3 regions of the Pantoea sp. X-Soil-YNGN-844 genome follow, and region 1 is predicted to be linked to each of the others. Evidence: predicted binding sites of a transcription regulator. Region 1 holds the regulator's gene; each other region holds the start of a gene.

What was found. The regulator PurR, encoded in region 1, represses purine synthesis genes. The targets are predictions, from matches to a motif close to CANGCAAACGTTTGCNTG.
Region 2: the regulator PurR is predicted to act here: its motif matches at 880-897, upstream of purT (formate-dependent phosphoribosylglycinamide formyltransferase).
Region 3: the regulator PurR is predicted to act here: its motif matches at 1,098-1,115, upstream of AC6I8C_RS11685 (NCS2 family permease).

What each region holds. Positions count from the first base shown of each region.
Region 1 covers NZ_AP036007.1:1,823,814-1,826,085, forward strand. Annotated here, with positions in the region: gene punR (DNA-binding transcriptional activator PunR) at 1-706, shown strand, start outside; gene purR (HTH-type transcriptional repressor PurR) at 703-1,728, opposite strand; gene cydH (cytochrome bd-I oxidase subunit CydH) at 2,010-2,099, shown strand; gene AC6I8C_RS08480 (C40 family peptidase) at 2,146-2,272, opposite strand, start outside.
Region 2 covers NZ_AP036007.1:2,336,148-2,338,419, reverse strand. Annotated here, with positions in the region: gene purT (formate-dependent phosphoribosylglycinamide formyltransferase) at 1-841, opposite strand, end outside; gene AC6I8C_RS10975 (tellurite resistance TerB family protein) at 1,008-1,664, shown strand; gene AC6I8C_RS10970 (prolyl oligopeptidase family serine peptidase) at 1,791-2,272, shown strand, end outside.
Region 3 covers NZ_AP036007.1:2,488,748-2,491,019, reverse strand. Annotated here, with positions in the region: gene AC6I8C_RS11695 (SDR family oxidoreductase) at 1-161, shown strand, start outside; gene AC6I8C_RS11690 (response regulator) at 201-944, opposite strand; gene AC6I8C_RS11685 (NCS2 family permease) at 1,367-2,272, shown strand, end outside.

The DNA.
Region 1 (2,272 bases):
GGAAGGGCGCAGCGTCATCAAAAAAATGCTTGCCACCCGGCGGCAGTGTCAGCAACTGGCCAACGGCTGGCGGGGGCAGCTCAGCATTGCCGTTGACCGTATCGCAAAACCTCAGCGCACCCGGCAGCTGGTTAAAGACTTCTATCGCCACTTTCCCGATATGGAACTGATCATCAGCTATGAAGTTTTTAACGGCGTCTGGGATGCGCTGGCCGACGGTCGGGTGGAAGTTGCGATTGGGGCCACTCAGGCGATTCCGGTAGGCGGACGGTTTGCATTTCGCGATATGGGTATGCTCAACTGGCGTTGCGTGGTCGCGCCCGAGCATCCTCTGACGCAGGCGAGCCAGATCGATGATGATACGCTGCGTAGCTGGCCGTCACTGGTGCTGGAAGATACATCACGCGCACTGCCGCGTCGTATGACATGGACGCTGGATAACCAGCGCAGGCTGGTGGTGCCGGAGTGGCAAACCGGACTGGAATGCGTGCAGGCAGGCTTATGTGTGGCGATGGTGCCGGGTCATCTGGCCAGACCACTGCTCGACAGCGGCGAGCTGGTCGAACTGACGCTGCCGGTGGCATTTCCGGATAGCCCCTGTTGCGTCAGCTGGGCTGAGGATCGCGCATCACCGGCGACAGGCTGGTTGCTCAGCTATCTGGGTGATGCGCAAACTCTTAATCAGGAGTGGTTAAGCGAGCATTAACGGCGATAGTCGCGGAACGGGCCATCGGCCACGGAACGGCGCTCAATCAGCGTGGGATGGACCTCAATCGTTTGTGACACTTCGCGCTTACTGGTAATGCGGTCCAGAAGCATTTCCAGCGCTTTCTCACCCAACTGGGCTTTAGGCTGATGCACTGTGGTCAGGGCCGGTGCGAAATAACGGGCGTTGCGCACATTGTCATAGCCGATCACCGAAATATCCTGTGGGACGCGCAAACCCATCTCGTCGGCGGCGCAAATCGCGCCCATCGCCATGATGTCACCGCCACAGAACACCGCCGTCGGACGCTGCTTCTGCGACAGGATCTGCTGCATCGCCTGATAGCCCGATTCCGGCTCAAAGTCACCCTGTACAATCCACTCGGCACGCGGCTGAATACCCGCTTCTTCCAGTGCCTTCAGGAAACCGGCATGGCGTCCGCCGCCGGTGTTACGCTCCATCTGACCGGGGATAGCACCAATATCACGGTGTCCGCGTTCAATCAGATAACGTCCCGCCAGATAGCCGCCCTGGAAGGCGTTATCGAGAACCGTATCGGTAAAGTCGGCGCGCGATTCACCCCAGTCCATCACCACCATCGGGATATTGCGGTTCTCTTCCAGCATCTGCAGCAGATCGTCCGGATACTCAGAGCACATCACCAGCAGGCCATCGACGCGCTTCTGCGCCATCATGCTGAGGTAGGCGCGCTGTTTTTGCAGGTCGTTATGCGCATTACCCAGAATCAGCGTATAGCCTTTATCAAAACAGTGGTTTTCAACCGCTTCAATAATTTCAGCGAAATAGGGCGCTTCGCTGGAGGTGGCAAGCAGGCCCAACGTTTTGGTGTGGTTTACTTTCAGGCTGCGCGCCACCGCACTTGGCGAGTAGTGCAGTTCCTTAATTGCCTGCCAGACCGCCTCGCGTGTCTCTTCAGCGACAAAGCGTGTTTTATTGATGACGTGCGAAACGGTGGTCGTTGAGACGCCAGCGCGTTTCGCCACATCTTTAATTGTTGCCATGAAAATCGGACTCCAGTGCTTACCTAACTCTATGATAAGCGTAATGTTAAACGTTTGCGTCTGCTCAGGGTTTTTTCCGCAAAAATGCGGCTTTTCTGGCCGGTAAACAGGCGACTGGCGGAGAAAAAACGCCTGAAAAGATGCGCAAACGGAATCAGGGATGCGCGCGTTGCGCAACAAAGGCGGGATTCTAACAAGGCTGAACGGATAAAACGAGATTTTTACCGGACCCTGTGGGAAAATGCCATATCCCTGCAAAGTGTGTGACTAAGGAGCAAGCAATGAGTACCGATTTGAAACTGGCTTTGATGACCACTATCGGCTGTCTGCTGATGATTGTGGCCTTTAGTTTTACTGCCATTCTGCACTAATAAAAAAGCCGGGATTATCCCGGCTTCTTTCGGACTATACTGCTGCTCAGCGAATGGTTTTCGGCGTCATCACCCGACGGGCACCAATATAGTGGCGCTGCCAGTAATCTTCCCCTAATGCACTGATCTGAATATCTTTGCCGGTACGCGGCGACTGAATAAACTTGCCATCG
Region 2 (2,272 bases), 510 kb from region 1:
ACACTTCACTGAACACCACCTCATCACCGCAGACAAACAGCTCAACGCCAAACAGGCCATAGCCCCCCAGCGCCTTCACCACCTGCGCGGCAACATCCTGCGCCCGCTGTAGCGCCAGGTCACTCATCTGCTGCGGCTGCCAGGATTCACGATAGTCGCCATCCTCCTGTCGGTGACCAATCGGTGCACAGAAGTGAATGCCATCGACGGCGCTGATGGTCAGCAGGGTGATCTCAAAATCGAAGTTAACAACGCCTTCAACGATGACGCGTCCGGCACCGGCACGACCACCCTGTTGGGCATAATCCCAGGCTTTCTCCAGCTGGCTGGCGTCGCGGATAAAGCTCTGGCCTTTGCCGGATGAACTCATCACCGGTTTTACAATGCACGGGAAGCCGATTTCGGTCGCGGCTTCATCGAAACGCGCTTTGCTGTCGGCAAAGCGATAGCGTGAAGTGGGCAGTGACAACTCTTCAGCCGCCAGGCGGCGAATGCCTTCGCGGTTCATGGTCAGCTTTGCGGCACGGGCGGTCGGAACCACGCGCTGGCCCTGCTGCTCCAGCTCAACCAGCGTATCCGTGGCGATAGCTTCGATTTCCGGCACCACAAAGTCAGGCTTCTCTTCGGCAATCAGCGCAGCCAGCGCTGCTCCATCCAGCATATTGATCACATGGCTGCGATGGGCGACATGCATCGCCGGGGCATCGGCGTAACGATCCACCGCAATCACTTCCACACCCAGACGCTGACACTCCAGCGCCACCTCTTTACCCAGTTCACCTGAACCCAATAGCATTACACGCGTCGCCGCCGGACGCAGCGCTGTTCCGAGAGTTGTCATACATTCACCTAAGCAGTCAAAATTCGCGCGCAAGTATAAACGAAAACGTTTGCGTTCTCATCTTTCGTCCATCTGACACTGCTTTTTGCTGTACTTTTCCCGCTCTGACGTTTCCTGACATGCTTTTGGTCAGGATAGCGTGCTGACATCCTGAAAGGAGTGAATGATGAATAACTGGTTGCAACAGATTCAGTCGGTACTGGCAAAGAGGGGCGGTGAAGGAAAATCGGGCGGCGGCTTAAGTGACATGCTGGCACCGGGTGCGCTGGGCGGTCTGGCCGCCATGCTGGTCTCCAGTAAATCTTCACGCAAACTGCTGACCAAATATGGCGGCAAAGCGCTGATTATTGGTGGTGGCGCGGCCGCTGGTGCGGTGCTGTGGAATAAATATAAGCAGCGGGTCAGCGAAGCGCACCAGAATGAACCTGACTTTGGCGTGGCTCAGACGCCAGTCGACCAGCGCGCTGAACGTCTGGTCACGGCGCTGGTGTTTGCCGCTAAAAGTGACGGACACATCGACGATCAGGAGCGGGCAGCCATTGAGCAGAATATTCATCAGTCCGGTTACGGCCAGGATGCAGAACAGCTGATTCAGAAAGCGATGAACCGTCCGCTGGATCCGCAGTGGCTGGCCGCCGATGTGAAAAATGAGGAAGAGGCGCTGGAGCTTTACTTCCTGAGCTGCACCGCTATCGACGTCGATCACTTTATGGAACGCAGCTATCTCTCCGCGCTGGGCGACGCGCTGAAAATTCCTCAGGATGTCCGCGACGGCATCCAGCAGGATCTTCAGGCTGAAAAAGCCCGTCTGCCTGCCGGTTAATCCTGGCTGAAGTCCGCTGGCTGGTCACACGAAGTGATTGGCCAGCGGCAGCTTCTCTCGTCATACCTGGCTTCCGGCTGCTGAAGTGTTACGCTTACAGATCATTACGTTGATGGAGACGGATGGATGAAAGCACCCATCGCAAAAAAAATTCCCCATGAGATGACGTTGCACGGCGAGACGCGCGTTGACGACTACTACTGGCTGCGCGACGACAAACGCGAAAACAGCGAAGTCCTTGATTACCTGCGTGCCGAAAACAATTACGGCAAAAAAATCATGTCATCGCAGCAGCCGCTGCAGGACCGGGTATTAAAAGAGATTATCGATCGGCTGCCGCCGGAAGATCACTCAGTGCCCTATGTGAAAAACGGTTACCGCTATCAGAGTCGCTACCAGAGCGGTAACGAATATCCGGCCTATTACCGTCAGCCGGCAGCAAGCGAGGAGTCTGGCGAGTGGAGCCTGCTGCTGGATGCCAACCAGCGCGCCTCGCACAGCGATTTTTACACGATGGGCGCGCTGCACATCAGCCCCGATAACCGGGTGATGGCGCTGGCCGAGGATTTCCTGTCGCGACGCCAGTACGGCATCCGGTTCCGCAACCT
Region 3 (2,272 bases), 660 kb from region 1:
TGAAGTCGGGACAGGACGTGGCGATTGCGCAGGCTGAGCAGAGCGCCGCATTCGCGCACGCGCCTGAGCGCGTGGCGGAAAAGATTCTGGCAATGGTCGAAAGCGGAGAGGCGCAGGGGGATCTGGTGCCGCGTGCCTGGGGCGGAACGTGTGACGACTGAGGTGAGCACGCCTGTCACTGGCAGGCCGCTCAGAATGACTCAGGCGATCTGGCTGGCGCGCGGTGCGATTTCCGGTTTCATCACGTCAGCCGAAAAGACGTAACCCAGCCCGCGAATAGTGCGGATCAGATCAGGCTGATGCGGGTTGGTTTCAATTTTGCGGCGCAGTCGCATGATCAGCACGTCGATGGTGCGGTCAAACACATCGAGGCTTTCGCTGTGGGTCAGCTCCAGCAGCTGATCGCGGGTCAGTACTTTGCGGGCGTGGCGCACCAGCGCGCGCAGCAGACTGTATTCTCCCTGGGTCAGCGGCACCAGTTCGCGCTGCGGATTAAACAGCTGGCAGCGGCCATCGTCCAGTTGCCAGCCGCCAAAACGCCAGCCTGCCTGCTCAGGATCGGCCTGTGCGATACGCCCGTTGCGGCGCAAAGCGGCACGGGCGCGGGCCACCACCACGCGGGGATTAAAGGGTTTGGCGATGTAATCATCTGCCCCCATCTCCAGACCCACCACCATCTCCGCTTCGGAACCCATACCAGTCAGCATAATCACCAGTACCTCGGGTCGCTGACGCTGGAGCTGCTGTAACACCAGCAGCCCGTTGGTATCGGGCAGCATCATATCCAGCATCACCAGTGAAATCTCCGGGTGTTCGCTGAGCATTGATAGTGCCTCGCGTCCCTGATGACAGCGGTAGACCGTTAACAGATGTTCACTTAACGCATCCTGCAGGACGTCGCAGACAGCAGGATCATCATCCACCACCAAAATCGCTGGCTTCATGGCGCGGCCTCAATGTTACGAAAGAGTTAATTCTGGAGTCTACACAGGCCTGAAAAGGTTGCTGAGGCAGCGTGCTGAAACGTGACCAGCTTCGCCTGTGAGAGTATGGAAGCGTGCGCTGGCGCAGAGTTTTTGGCGGTTGCTGATTTGCCGCAGGAAAACGATTGCGCGGGATCGGTGCATTGCACCATAATCGCGCCCTGTTTTGATTCGGAATCTTCTTAGGCGTGTCCGGCTCTGCCAGGTAATCGATTGCGTCGGCAGATGGCATGGCAATTGCTTCGGGCTGTGGGTAACGCAGGGATTTCAGGCGGTTCTGGCACGCAAGTATGCAGCGGCCGGCATCCATGTCCCGGAAACAGAATAATCAGCATACAAACCCCTTTGGCAAGAGAGACGGCTGTCTCCTGTATCGAGAGATGATGATGTTAGAAAAACTATTCAAACTCAAAGCGCATAACACCACGGTTCGTACCGAGATTATCGCCGGGATCACTACCTTCCTGGCGATGGCCTATATTCTGTTTGTGAACCCGAGCATTCTGGGCGCAACCGGCATGGATAAGGGCGCGGTGTTTGTCGCGACCTGTCTGGCGGCGGCGATTGGCTGCGTGCTGATGGGGCTGATTGCGAACTACCCGATCGCGCTGGCACCCGGCATGGGACTGAACGCCTTCTTCACCTATACCGTGGTGCTGCACATGGGCTACACGTGGCAGGTTGCGCTGGGCGCGGTGTTTCTCTCGGCGGTAATTTTCTTCGCGATGTCGCTGTTTAAAATCCGTGAGTGGATTATTGCCAGTATCCCACTGCCGCTGCGCGCTGGGATTGGAGCAGGTATCGGGCTGTTCCTGGCGATTATTGCGCTGGAAGGGGCGGGCATCGTGGTCGATAACCCGGCGACGCTGGTGGGCATTGGCGATCTGACCAAACCGGGTCCGCTGCTGGCGATGCTTGGCTTTGTGGTGATCGTGGTACTGGAAGCGCGTCGCGTCACGGGTGCGGTGCTGATCGGTATTCTGCTGGTGACCTTTATCTCGATGGGCATCGGGCTGTCGCCGTTCGCGGGCGTCTTCTCTGCGCCGCCATCCATTGCACCGACCTTCCTGCAGCTGGATATCGCCGGGGCATTTAACGTCGGCCTGATCAGCGTGATTTTTGCCTTCCTGTTTGTTGATGTGTTTGATAACACCGGCACGTTGCTGGGCGTGACGAAACGTGCCGGTCTGGCGGATGAGCAGGGCAATGTGCCGAAGATGGGCCGTGCGCTGATTGCCGACAGTGCGGCTGCACTGTTTGGTTCGCTGCTCGGTACCTCGACCACCACC